One region of the Bacteroides helcogenes P 36-108 genome, then DNA from elsewhere that is predicted to be linked to it. Evidence: riboswitches for the same ligand, from Rfam matches in the RefSeq annotation. Region 1 holds a riboswitch; the other holds the start of a gene.
What was found. A riboswitch is a leader RNA that binds a small molecule or an ion and turns the genes downstream of it on or off. The one in region 1 is predicted to bind cobalamin.

Region 1 (7,319 bases):
GGTTTACGGTTTTGTTATTTGAATTTGTCACTGGTTTTTCAAAACGATTTGGATTTTCATAGGTAGTGTTCTGCCATCCGTCAGAATGCTTCAGTTGGAAACCTGTGCCTGAAGTCCATTTTCCGGATTTGAATTGCAGAGTGTTGGATTGGCGCACTTCACCGTAAGAACCGCTGCGGGTAGTGTTTTCTATCAACAGACTCTCTTGGTGTTTTTTGATGATAATGTTCACCACACCGGCTATGGCATCACTCCCATAGAGGGCTGATGAAGCTCCTTTCACGATTTCAATACGTTCTATGCGGTTTGGATCTATCAGTCCCAGATTATTTTGTCCACCTATGTCACCATGTATTTTTTTGCCGTTTATGAGCAGTAGCACATATCCGTTTCCTAATCCACCAAGTTGCATATTAGAGCCCATTTCACTTTGGTTGAAGTCGAATGCCGGACATAATCCGGTCAAAATATCTTCCAGAGAAGCGCCACCGTAGTTATCCAGCATTTTGCGATTAATAACTTCTGTCTGTACAGGGACATCTTTTAAATAATGTTCTGTACCGGTTCCGGTTACTACTACTTCCTGTAGCATGAGCGACAATTCTTTTTCGCTCTTATTCTCAATGATGCTTTGTGCCATAATGGGCTGCACAGCACATAGCAGCATTGTCCCAAGCCAATACTTGTGTTTCATCGTTTACCGATTTTCTTTGATAAATAATACGGTACGTCGCTTCTTGTCCTGAAAGCTACGTGCTTTGGTTATGGAAGTTGGTAGGTATTCTGGCTTTCCTCTGTCCGCACAGCCTTCCCATAAGGTTTCAGTTACAGTGGCTTTGTAGTTACAGACATTTATCTGAGAGGATTACAGCTGCAGGTACAGCTCCGGTTTTACACCGGATTCCCTTGCATCGGTAGGCAGGTATGCTTTCCGATTGCCAATTCCAGAAACAAAGATAACGACTTTTATACATTTTTCAATATTTACTCGGACTTAATTTTGTTTTTCTATGTCTTTTCATAAAATTGTCCGTATCTGAGTGAAGGAAAAATAAACAGCTATTTTTTTGTATTGCATGTTGTTTCCATTATCTTTGCCCCCGAATTGGTTCCGAATGAATGATTCTGTCATTCGGATTAAAAGGGAATCGGGTGCAAATCCCGGACAGTCCCGCTGCTGTGAAACTCTGCTAAAATCTTGGAAAAAACCTTTGCCACTGATAGTTTATTGTGTAATATCGGGAAGGCTTCAAGATTAGGAGTCAGTCAGAAGACCTGCCATTCATTAAAGGCTGCCTTTACTCGTGGGATTAGGAAGACAGTACGAAAGAATAAGTTAACATTAAAATCTAAGAGAGATGCCTATGCAAAAGGTATGTCCGGGTTGTGGTGCAGCAAATTGAATGTATGCACGATGATATATTGTTCTGTCAGCAATGACAGAATATACCTTTATATACTTTAAAGAAAAAAGAAATGATAAAGAAAGTATTGATAGCCAACAGGGGCGAAATTGCATTGCGCGTAATGCGCTCGTGCCGTGAAATGGGATTACTTGCAGTAGCGATCTTTTCTGATGCCGACCGCACCTCACACCATGTAATGTATGCCGATGAAGCTTATCCGATAGGAGGGGCAGCGGCAAAAGACAGTTATTTAAATATTGAGAAGGTTATTTCCATTGCCAAACATTGTAATGCCGATGCCATTCATCCGGGATATGGCTTTTTGTCCGAGAATGCCGAATTTGCCAGGAGATGCAAGGAAGAAGGCGTCATTTTCATTGGTCCCGCTGCTGAGACAATGGAGGCTATGGGTGATAAAATAGCAGCCCGCCAGCGTATGATAGCTGCAGGAGTACCTGTGGTTCCCGGAACGGAACAACCATTGAAGAGTGCCGAGGAGGCAATACGCATCTGTAACGATATCGGTTATCCGGTAATGTTGAAGGCCTCTATGGGAGGCGGTGGCAAAGGAATGCGTCTTATTCACCATGAGGATGAAGTGGTAGAGGCTTATAATACTGCCCGTTCGGAGTCTATGTCATCTTTCGGTGACGATACGGTTTATTTGGAAAAGTTTGTGGAAGAGCCCCATCATATTGAATTTCAGATTTTAGGTGATAATCATGGGAATGTGATCCATCTTTTCGATCGTGAATGTTCAGTGCAACGTCGTAACCAGAAGATTGTGGAAGAAAGCCCGTCACCTTTCCTCACTCCCGAACTTCGTAAGGAGATGGGAGAGAAAGCTGTTGCTGCCGCCAAGGCAGTAAATTATTTGGGTGCTGGCACGATTGAGTTCCTTGTGGATAAAAATAGGAATTTTTATTTTCTTGAAATGAACACCCGTTTGCAGGTGGAGCATCCCATTACGGAAGAAGTAGTCGGTGTAGATCTGGTGAAAGAACAGATTCGTATAGCCAATGATGAGCCTTTGCATCTCAGGCAGGGAGAATTATTTCAGCGCGGTCATGCCATAGAATGCCGTATTTGTGCAGAGGATACGGAAAACAACTTTATGCCTTCACCCGGCATTATTAGGCAACTGACGGAACCGAACGGCATCGGTGTGCGTATTGACAGCTATGTATATGAGGGCTATGAGATTCCTATCTACTATGACCCGATGATTGGTAAATTGATTGTATGGGCTACTACTCGCCAGTATGCTATTGAGCGTATGCGCCGTGTGTTGTATGAGTATAAGATAACAGGTCTGAAAACAAATTTGGGTTATCTGAAACGTATCATGTATGTACCCGATTTTGTGAAAGGTGAATATAACACTTTGTTCATAGAGAAAAATGCACGTATGCTGGTTCGTACCAATACGGCTAATGAGGAGCTGGAGAATGTTTCTATGATTGCGGCATACATGGATTATCTGGTAAATCTGGAAGAAAATGCCTCTGGACAACTTCCTGACGGACGTCCCATCAGTCGTTGGAGGGAGTTTGGATTGCAGAAGGGAGTACTGAGAATTTAATTAATGGAATATTTAGATTTTAAGAATGGAAATACATATTGGAGATCGGGTAGCTGATGTCACTTTGGTCAGTAAAGAGGGAAATAAAGTGCAGCTTACCATTGACGGAAAGCCGTACGACGTAGATATTGTAATGGCGGAAAATGGAAGTTGTTCCATTTTGCATGACGGGAATTCTTTTAATGCGGGACTGGTACGTGGAGAAGGAGGAAAGAACTATGATGTGAGTATGTTCAATCGCTCATATCATGTGGATATCATAGATACACAGGCCAAATATCTGCACACGAGAAAAGGGGTGGAGGAGAAACAAGGTGATAAAATAACAGCTCCTATGCCGGGTAAAGTCATCAGTATTCCCGTAAATGTGGGTGATCGGCTGACGGCAGGAGATATTGCCGTTGTGCTGGAAGCTATGAAAATGCAGAGTAACTATAAAGTGAATGCGGATTGCACAGTGAAGAACATATTGGTAAGCGAAGGCGATCCTGTGAATGCTAATCAAGTATTGGTAGAATTGGAACTTTTTAAAGAGGAATAACTATGAATAGAGAAGAAACATATAAACAGTTTGAAGAACTGGATAAATGTGCCTTACTGGGTGGAGGTGTGGACAAGATAGAGAAACAGCATGCTTCCGGTCATCTGACAGCTCGCGAGCGCATTGATTTATTGCTTGATAAAGGTACTTTCAATGAACTGGATAAGTTTGTGAACCATCGTTGCGGTAATTTCGGCATGGAGAAAAAACAGATTCCCGGTGACGGCATGGTAAGTGGTTACGGCAAGGTGGATGGACGTTTGGTGTTTGTGTACGCCTACGATTTTACAGCACATGGCGGTTCGTTGAGTGAAACCAATGCAGCTAAGATTGTAAAAGTTCAGCAGTTGGCTTTGAAGAATGGCGCTCCAGTTATTGCCCTTAATGATTCAGGCGGAGCGCGCATTCAGGAAGGGGTGAATAGCCTGGCGGGTTATGCGTCTATTTTTTACCAGAACACCATTGCTTCGGGAGTCATTCCGCAGATTTCTGCTATTTTGGGGCCATGTGCAGGAGGCGCATGTTACTCCCCGGCACTGACAGATTTCATTTTCATGGTGAAGGAACAAAGCCATATGTTCATTACCGGGCCTGATGTTGTAAAAACGGTAACTCATGAGGAGGTGGATAAAGAAGAATTGGGAGGCGCTTATACACATAGTAGTAAGAGTGGGGTAACTCACTTCATGTGCAATACGGAGGAAGAGACGATGATGAGTATCCGTGAATTACTGAGTTTCCTTCCTTCTAATAATATGGAAGACGCTCCTTTCAAGCCCTCTACGGATGATATACACCGTCAGGCAGAAGTCCTCCAGACTGTTATTCCGGAAGATCCCAACATACCTTATGATATTAAGGACATCATTGAACCCGTTTTAGACGATCAGTATTTTTTTGAAGTGATGCCTCACTTCGCTAAAAATGTAGTGATAGGATTCGGGCGTTTAAATGGCCGTTCGGTGGGGATTGTCGCTAATCAGCCTGCTTACCTGGCAGGAGTGCTCGACATTGATGCCTCAGACAAGGCGGCTCGTTTTATCCGTTTCTGTGATTGTTTCAATATCCCTTTAATAACTTTTGAGGACGTTCCTGGATTCTTGCCTGGTACGGTGCAAGAACATAATGGTATTATCCGTCATGGAGCGAAGATTGTATATGCCTATGCCGAAGCTACCGTACCCAAAATAACTTTGATTACCCGCAAGGCATACGGCGGTGCATACATCGTGATGTCCAGTAAACCTACCGGCGCCGACGTGAATCTGGCGTATCCGCAGGCAGAAATAGCCGTAATGGGGGCTGAGGGTGCTGTGAATATTCTTTATAGAAAAGCATCATCCGAAGAGAAAGAAGAGATTATCAAGGAGTATGAAAAGAAATTCTCCAATCCTTATCGAGCTGCCGAGCGTGGGCTTATTGATGAAGTGATTATGCCGCGAGACACCCGCTATAAGCTGGTTCAGGCATTGGAGATGGCTCATAACAAGAATCAGAGCAATCCACCGAAAAAGCACGGCAACATGCCTTTATAAATAGTTATTTTAATGTGTGAAATGCGTATCCCCGGAGAAGTGATTTCTGTGGGGATACTTTTTACTCGAATATTTGTCGAATCATAATATATACGTTTGAAACTATGGAACTATTGAGAAACCTTTTTGAAGGTTACCCTAATCTTTGGGGTGGAGGAGTGGCTCATTCTGTCCTTATCCTGTCACTTGTTATTGCCTTCGGTATTATGCTTGGCAAGTTGAAGGTTGCCGGCATATCATTGGGTGTTACGTGGATTCTTTTTGTCGGCATTGTGTTCGGACATTTCAATTTGAATCTGGACGAACATCTCCTTCATTTTCTGAAGGAATTCGGCTTGATTTTGTTCGTATATTCCATCGGTTTGCAGGTGGGGCCCGGTTTCTTTTCTGCTTTCAAAAAAGGCGGGCTTACATTGAATGTATTGGCCATGCTGGTAATTTTTATCAGTGTGCTGATTACTATAATACTGCACCTTGTTACAGGAATTCCCATTACTACTATGGTCGGCATCCTGTCGGGGGCTGTAACCAATACTCCCGGTCTGGGTGCTGCCCAGCAGGCAAACAGTGATTTTAATGGGGTAGATGCACCGGAGATTGCTTTAGGATATGCGGTTGCCTATCCTTTGGGTGTTATAGGATGCATCTTGGCTCTGTTGGCGTTGAAATATCTTCTTCATATCAATACAAAGCAGGAAGAAAATGAAGCTGAGCGCGGGTTGGGGCATTTACAGGAACTTACCGTCCGTCCCATTTCGGTAGAGATACGCAATGAGGCCATAGATGGAAAGATGATCAAGGATGTAAAGCCTTTACTGAACCGTGCTTTTGTTATTTCCCGCATACGCCATAAAGAGAGCATGGAATCCGAATTGGTAAATGCCGATACGGTGCTGCATGTGGAGGATCAGATTTTATTTATTGCCAATCCGATAGATGTGGAAGCTATCATTGCGTTTTTTGGTAAGAAAATCGCAGTGGAATGGGAACAAGTGGATAAGAATCTGATATCCCGCCGTATTCTCATCACCAAGCCAGAACTGAATGGAAAGTCACTTTTACAGTTGAGAATACGCAATAATTTCGGCGCCAGCATCACTCGTGTAAATCGTTCGGGGGTCGATTTGGTGGCTACTCCTCATTTACAGTTGCAGATGGGGGATCGTGTGACGATTGTGGGTAGTGAGCTTGCCGTAAGCCATGCAGAAAAGGTGTTGGGTAATTCACTGAAACGTCTGAATCATCCTAATCTAATTCCTATTTTCCTGGGCATTGCCTTAGGATGTATTCTGGGGAGTCTTCCTTTTGCCTTCCCCGGTATTCCTCAACCAGTGAAGCTTGGACTGGCTGGCGGACCATTGATTGTTTCTATTCTTATCAGCCGTTTCGGACCTCAATATAAACTGATAACTTATACTACTATGAGCGCTAATCTGATGATACGTGAAATCGGTATTTCCCTTTTCCTGGCGTGTGTGGGATTGGGGGCAGGTAATGGTTTTGTAGATACCATTATCTATGAAGGCGGCTATATCTGGATTGCCTATGGAGCCGTTATTACGGTAGTTCCTATATTGTTGGGAGGACTTATCGGACGATATGCTTGGAAATTGAATTACTATACTCTTATCGGTGTACTTTCCGGTACAAATACCAACCCTCCGGCTTTGGCCTATTCTTCAGAGTTGACATCTTGTGATGCTCCGGCCGTAGGCTATGCCACTGTATATCCATTAGCGATGTTTCTGAGGGTACTTACGGCACAGTTATTAATTCTGGCACTTGCTTAGTGCCAGAATTTCTCTGCTTGGCTCAACGTTTCAGGTTTGCCGATGTCAAACCATCGGAAATCCTGAAGCGGATAGCCTTGTATTCGCGCTGTCCGGCAGACCGACAGGTAAAAGGAGATAATGGAGAACTTTCCTTTCCACGGATTATTATCCATATTACGGAAAAGGGAAGGAGAAATAACGTGAATGCCTCCGAATGCCAGTTCTTTATATTTTCCTTCGCGATAACTGAATTTTTCCGGTTTTACTTCTCCGGTAGATTTATTGATCCAGCCATGCAGGTTGTAAGAGTCATCGAACAAGAGATAACGGGAGGTTTTTCGTTCGCTGACAAGTAGTGTCGCTTCCGCATTGTTTTCCAAATGCTGTTGATAGAAAGCGGATAGATCCATATCTGTCAGAATATCCGAATTGTGGACGAGAAACGGTTCATCCCCGTCCAAAAAAGGTCTGGCCTTCCTGATG
Region 2 (7,319 bases), 530 kb from region 1:
ATTATTTAAAATTGATAATTAATAGTTGCTTTATAGTTACGTCCAGACATTGGATAAAAGCGGACGATTTCATAATTTTTATTACCCAAATTAAGAGCATCCAACTGGATACGCAGTTTCTGGTTATCTTTCAACATAATCTGCTTAGAGAGAGAAATTCCATGATCCACGTACGAATCAATCCTATTATCATTGCTATTATAAGTACTGCTATATCTTCTTGAAGAATACAGTATATTATATGAAACGTTCAGCCAGGGAGTAACCAGCGTACAATTTCCTGACCCTGAATGTTTCGGTGTATAGGCAATCTGATTTCTCCAAACTTTAGAATTACGATCTGTAATGTCTTCTGCCTGCATAAAATTATACGATACAGACAAGTTGGCTTTCCACTTTTCCGCCAAGTTCAAGTCCGAGGTCAGATTAACATCCATACCCACTGTTTCAACTTTACCTACATTCATCATTCTCCAGACAAACATGGTGGGAACCGCCACTATCTTGTCTTTTACAGTTCCATAATATCCATCGATGCTGAAACCTACATATTCTATCAGAGAAGACAAAGAACGGTTCCATGTGATTCCGGCATTCCATTGCTTCGTGGATTCGGGCCGTAAATTGGCATTACCAATCAACAGATAATACAAATCATTGAATGTCGGCACACGAAATATATCCTTATATGAAAACCGGAAACGCAAGTTCCCATCCCAAGGTTTCCACGACAAACTGGCGGCAGGCGACAAACGCCTAAAGCCATCCGAAGCCTCACCTGTCTTTACTCTTTCCGTAATGTAAGTATTCAGCAGGGAGGCGGTTATTACCACATTAGGTAAGGCATAATGGGCGGCCAATGACGTCAGATAACTGAACCGCTGGGGATACTGGCAATTTCTCAGAGTAGTGGACAAGTCATTATAGCTGAAATCTTGCGCTAATGAAAAAGAGAGATTGCGTATGGGGCTTGTCCATAAGGTTGCAGTCAGATATGTTTCCGTCTGGCGAAAACGGTCATCTGTAATACCGGACGCTTCATTATTGTAGTCTTTGTTCCAAGTATAATTAAACTTCCCACCCACTTTCAGCTTCCAATGATCAGAGAAACGGTTTTCATAGGCTGCTTGCGCAAAATAATTACGATCATATAACCGTTCCGCAGCATAAATATTGTCATAAACCACACCACCGGGAAGCCCTCGTTCCGAATCAAACAAATAAAGTTTCACGCTCAGATCCTGCTTAGCATTTAAACTCAGATAAGAGTTTAGTTCTGCACGCCAAGAACTTATATCGCTATTGTTGCGTTTTTCATTAATCAAAGCCGTGCCGTTCCATAATTTAAAAGGATAATTTCCATCGGCTCTCAGATAATCAACGTATGCAGACAGACTGAGCTTTCCGTTTAGACGCTGCGCATAAAGCAAAGAAGGATTGACCAATCCAAAGGAACCCGCTTTTAAATTAGTCGTCAGTTGACGTGATTTTTCGGATAGTCCGGGACGGAGTGTCTCAATATTCAAAGTACCTGCAGAAGCAAACGTTTTGGCAGATTGATATATATCATCAGATTGACCGATCGTCAAATAGAGCAAAGAAACATTGTCCAAAGAGAAACGGGATATATCAACTTGACCGGACTGACAATCGCTTATTGCCACACCGTCATAATTCACTCCCGTATGCTGTGCACCAAGACTACGCACAGAAATAGTTTTTAAGCCGCCAATCCCTCCATAATCTTTTACGCTGACTCCCGTAAAGTGCTTCACTGCTTCTGCAACTCCTTGTACACCTATTCTCTCCATCTGTTCCCTTCTCATAATCTGGATTGGAGCAGCAGTTGTCATATTGGAAATTATTTTTGGGGCACGCACAATTACTTCATCAATAGAATGTACTCTATTCGTAACTGTATCCGGAACAGCATCTTGAGCAGTAAGACAAAAGATATTCATACTACATAAGAATATGCAAGTATTCAATATTCTATATTTCATACCACAAAATACCTGTGACTATTTTAAACTATCTTACACACTGCCCGCTTTCCTCGAACGGACAATTTTTTGACTGTGTTTTGCAGGTCTTCTGACTTACTCCGGACTTTCCGCCTTCCCACCGTATAAATATCGGCAGTGGCACAGGTAGTTGGCAAATCCTTCAATATGAGTTCACAGCAGCGGGACTGTCCGGGACTTGCACCCGATTCCCTTTTCATCCTTTCCCCGAATGGAGAACACGGAACAAAACACTGGCAAATATAGGAATAATATCTAAAACAAAAATATCTTAAGCTCTGATCTCCATTATTTTTTGAATACAATTGCAGCCTTTGTGGGGATCCATGCCCAAAAGCAGGAGCCATGTCCTTCCTCTGAGGTGAAATTTATCCTTCCATCACAAACCTCAATGATGGTCTTACAGATGGAAAGTCCAAGTCCCGTGCCCTGCACAAACGGATTCAGCTTCTCAAAACGCCAGAAAACGAGATACTGTTTGTCAGTAGGAATACCTGCCCCGGCATCTTTCACATAAATGCGAATGCCGTCTCCATCCCATATATATTCCATTTTGATATACCCCTTTTGCGTGTGCTTAATGGAATTGGTCACAAAATTGGTAAGAATCTGTGCTATGCGTGACCAGTCAAGATAAATCCAGCAACTGCTGTATGGATTTTGTATGATGAACCGCACTTCCGGGCTCTACAAACGTTGCTGCAATGATACTCCTAAATAATCGAAATAACCGGCCATATCAAAATATTCGCGATGAAATGACATCGCTCCCGACTCTATGCGCGAAAGGTCAAGAATATCATTAATCAGATTCAATAGCAACTCATTGTTCGTATTGATAATCTATATTTCCTGCAGATCCTCCGTAGTTTGAAATAAACCGGAAAAACCGACAATAGCATTAAGCGGAGTACGGATTTCATGGCTCATATTAGCCAAAAACACAGATTTCATTTTGTCTGACTGTAAAGCTCGTTCTGTCTCATGCTCCAACCGATGCTGCGTGAGAATAAGGTCTGGATGTCACGCAGCAGCCCGGAGTAAGCCGTAATCTTTCCCGAATTGTTCCGTAGTGGCATTCCATTGACCATCACATATTGTGCTTCTTGGCTGCCATCTTCCAAAATAGAGAGTAACTCCCATTCCTCTGAAAAATTTTCTTCTTCTCCTGCGGACAAACGGTCAAAGGATTTATTCACACTGCCATACTTTAATGGCGGAATCCGCTTCTTCAAAAATTCATCCCTCGTCATCCGTTCTTTCAAGGCTGTGTCACTGTAATCCAATGTTATCATTTGTGTGACTATGTCATAGTCCCAAACTAAGATATTACTTTGAGAAAGCACGTAGCGCATTTTTTCGGCATACTCATTCTATATGAAAAAAATAACTCTCGCAAATAATAAACCTGATATTGCCATTTATGCTGTCATTTTTCTAACTTTGTGGCATAAACTCCAAAAATAATTGCCATGAAATATAAATTGTTAGTCCTTGACGTGGACGGAACACTACTCAACAACGCAAGGGAAGTCAGCAAACGGACATTAACCGCCATACTGAAAGTTCAACAAATGGGAGTACGCATAGTGTTGGCATCCGGTCGGCCCACATACGGATTAATCTCATTGGCCAAAACTCTTGAATTAGGCAACTACGGAGGGTTCATCATCTCCTATAACGGTTGTCAAATTATAAAAGCCCAAAACGGAGAAATCCTGTTCGAACGACGAATCAATCCTGAAATGCTGCCTTATCTGGAAATGAAAGCCCGAAAAAACGGCTGCGCCATATTCACTTATCACGATGACGAACTTATAGCGGACAATCCGGCAAATGAATATATACAAAATGAAGCGCAACTGAATAGCTTAAAAATAATCAAAGAAGAAGAGTTCTCTACCGCAATAGATTTCGCCCCTTGCAAATGCATGTTGGTAAGTGACGACAAGAAGGTACTGGCCAGTTTGGAAGAACATTGGAGAAAACGTCTGAACGGTACTCTGGATGTTTTTCGTTCTGAGCCTTATTTTCTGGAAGTAGTTCCTTGTGGAATTGATAAAGCAAACACTTTGGGAGTCTTATTGGAACATCTGAGCGTAAAACGCGAAGAAGTGATTGCCGTCGGAGATGGTGTATGCGACGTGACGATGCTCCAATTAGCGGGGTTAGGTGTAGCAATGGGACATGCCCAAAATTCAGTAAAGATCTGTGCTGACTATGTGACAACTTCCAACGAAGAAGACGGTGTCGCCCAAGCCATAGAAAAAATAATTCTGGCAGAAGTCCATGCGGGAGAAATTCCTCTTGATCTGCTGAACGAACAAGCGCGCCATGCATTGATGGGAAATTTGGGAATCCAATATACCTACGCTTCGGAGGAACGCATAGAAGCAACCATGCCCGTAGATGAACGTACCCGCCAGCCATTTGGTATCCTACATGGCGGCGCCACCCTCGCATTGGCGGAAACCGTCGCCGGACTGGGCTCCATGATTATCTGCCGTCCAGATGAGATTGTTGTAGGGATGCAAGTCAGCGGCAATCATATATCCTCTGCACATGAGGGGGATACAGTACGTGCTGTGGGAACCATTGTACACAAGGGACGCTCATCTCATGTATGGAATGTAGATGTATTTACATCAACCAATAAGTTAGTATCTTCTATACGGGTGGTGAACAGTGTCATAAAAAAAGGATAAGAAAGAAACCATTAATAAAAAAGAGGTTTCATCAGCTATACCGTTATAAAAAAAACGTTGCAGGCAATTGTGTCTGCAACGTTTTTTTATTACAATAGTTAGAAACTTACTTCACTTCCTCAAAATCAACGTGATATATCTATCAGCGACTTGCGTACACGTGTTGCAAATATAACACAAATCTGAAAATAAGCATCTATAAGCAACCACAGCTCTTGTTCACAAAAGTACGATTTTTATTCATAAATAACGAGATGTAAACGCATAAAAATCAAAAGAAAGCGATGTTTTTAACAGATTCTTCGGTTTTATCCTTACCTTTGTGTATGACATTGGGGTGTTACACCCAAACAACAATAAGGAAACTATGCAAATACATAACAATACATTGATAGCGGAATGCTCAGCTTACGATTTCAAGGAAATGCTGGAGCGTAAGAAAGTGAAGTCGTGGCTTAAATCCGTGTCGGCTTTTGCCAATACGGACGGTGGCAGTTTGTTTTATGGAGTGAATGATGACGGTGTAATTGTAGGTTTGGAGAATCCACAAGCCGATGCTGATTTTATCAGTGAAATGATAAAGGCAAGACTTGACCCTGTTCCGGAAGTTCAACTTATTCCGATAGAACACGAAGGGCATACTTTGCTTGAAATGAAAGTAAAGGCAGATCTTTGAAGATGGTGGCTGCAAACTCTGCGATACCCCATGACATGAGGACGGGCATAGGGGTAAACTGCTCTTTAATGGTCTGTGCTATTTGCATTACATACTCTTTTTCCATAACTGTGCTATTTTTAAGATGATTATTGTTTTTTTATTCGAACCATTCCGGGTTGTCCTTTTTCAGTTCGGCAACCAATTCTACGTCTTTAAGTCATAAGTTTGCCATATCGGTAAAGAAGAAAACCTCGTTGTAGATTCTTTCGGCTTCCTTGCTTGCGAAGCCTTCGTTTTCATCGTTGAAACTACCGGGCTGAAGGGCATCGAGCAAGGTAGTCGAGCCGATAAGGAGTTCTTCGCCCTCGTTGGATTCCACCACACGGCAAGGATAGTTATTGCCGCCAAATTGTACTTCTTGTGTTTTCATACGCTTGTTATTTTATTATTTTAATGGGATATGCTTTCCGTTTGTCTTGAGGTATTCCATAAGACACTTTGCTTCTTCATGTGATGCATGATTGCGGTCATCATAGCGACGTGCCTCGTCCGCCATCACAATGATGCACTCCTTAAACAACCTATAGAGGCTCTGTTGCAGTGTAGGGTGCATATCAGGTATAGCGGCTGCAAAACGCTTGGGATTGAAACTAAAACTATTCACTGCCATTTCCCATTCTTTGGCAAGTTTGTACTCTTTGCTTTCTTTGATGTTGTCCATTGTCGTGAAATTTTAATGATTTATTTTTCTTCCCTCTGTTCGGTTCTATATTCTGCCTGAACCGCTTGGGATTTACAGATGCTTTACAAGGACTGACGAATAAGCTACTTCCAACGCTTTTTTTGGAAAATTATTCTTTCGCAGAAAGGCAGAATTTTATAAAAATGCACTTCAAAGCGATGGAATCAAGCGCGGCAGTCCACCTTTGCGTCTGGAAAACCAACCGGTGAGGACAGGAATGGACCGGATAAGGAATAAGATGAAAAGATAAAAAGGAGGAAACTGATAGGTATAAATGGAATAGAAAAGGCATAATCGCGCGGATGGCGGGTTTGCCCGACAGACGCGCCGCCCGGCAACAGCTTGGAGCAGTTGTCCGTGAACATCTTCACTTTAATCTAATTAGGAACGAATAGAGGACAGATTACTCTACCCCCTATTCGTTGGTTAGTGATTATGGTTAAGCTGCAATATCTTCCTCTTGTGGCTGTTCTTCGGTCTGCATCCCTACTTCGGATTGCTGTTTGTCAGGTTGCTCCGCTTCCTGCTTTGCTTGTTCCTGCACCAAAAGAACGGCTTTTTTCTCTTCGATACGTTGATGACGCTTCTCATACACTTCATTATGTCCATTCTTGATGTCTGCCAACAGGTCAGGCATATGTTTTTGTGCGAAGTCAAGCAAGAGGGATGCAATGGCATTGTTGCCGTATGCGTTCTTGAAATTAGCAATTAGAAAATCCCTGCGGATAATCGCTTTCTGCTTGCTCGTGAGGTTGGCAATGATGTTTATCTTTTCTTCATCCGTAAGGTGGCAATAAGTTTTTTTTCTCCGATACCTACCACTTCAAAATGCTCATTGCGGAGGGATGATAGCAAAAAGAAATAAATCATCTTATCCTCGTCTTGCCCAAACTTGCACTCGGACATATCAACTTCCAAAATCCGTTTTTTGGTGTCCTCTACAGTCTTTTCAAGAACAATTTCCTTGTTACGCTTGTCTTGTTTCTCCACTTTCTCCATTGGAGAAAGTGTCTGCTCTTGATTTGTACTATTAGAGTCATAGGTGACTTTGGTCATATAACAAAGTACAATATCCTTGCTCTCAACACGGAAATAGAGAGTAATTTCACCTGCTTCACATCGGGTGCGGATTTCCTCGCATTCCTCCGTGTAATCGTTCAACTCCTGCTCGTATTCTTCGGCAGTATCGT

Region 2: another riboswitch for cobalamin. It lies ahead of BACHE_RS08745 (TonB-dependent receptor plug domain-containing protein); the one in region 1 lies ahead of accC (acetyl-CoA carboxylase biotin carboxylase subunit).

Annotation. Positions count from the first base shown of each region.
Region 1 covers NC_014933.1:2,719,209-2,726,527, forward strand. The annotation lists gene BACHE_RS11020 (TonB-dependent receptor plug domain-containing protein) at 1-694, opposite strand, end outside; cobalamin riboswitch at 757-958, opposite strand; cobalamin riboswitch at 1,090-1,297, shown strand; gene accC (acetyl-CoA carboxylase biotin carboxylase subunit) at 1,477-2,988, shown strand; gene BACHE_RS11030 (acyl-CoA carboxylase biotin carboxyl carrier protein subunit) at 3,014-3,529, shown strand; gene BACHE_RS11035 (acyl-CoA carboxylase subunit beta) at 3,532-5,064, shown strand; gene BACHE_RS11040 (putative transporter) at 5,169-6,854, shown strand; gene BACHE_RS11045 (nucleotidyltransferase family protein) at 6,851-7,319, opposite strand, start outside.
Region 2 covers NC_014933.1:2,190,367-2,197,685, reverse strand. The annotation lists gene BACHE_RS08745 (TonB-dependent receptor plug domain-containing protein) at 6-2,003, opposite strand; cobalamin riboswitch at 2,068-2,270, opposite strand; partial or broken gene BACHE_RS18065 (sensor histidine kinase) at 2,313-3,002, opposite strand; gene BACHE_RS16645 (hypothetical protein) at 2,975-3,319, opposite strand; gene BACHE_RS08735 (Cof-type HAD-IIB family hydrolase) at 3,497-4,729, shown strand; partial or broken gene BACHE_RS08730 (AlbA family DNA-binding domain-containing protein) at 5,097-5,396, shown strand; gene BACHE_RS08725 (hypothetical protein) at 5,605-5,817, opposite strand; gene BACHE_RS08720 (hypothetical protein) at 5,833-6,108, opposite strand; partial or broken gene BACHE_RS08715 (ParB/RepB/Spo0J family partition protein) at 6,569-7,319, opposite strand, start outside.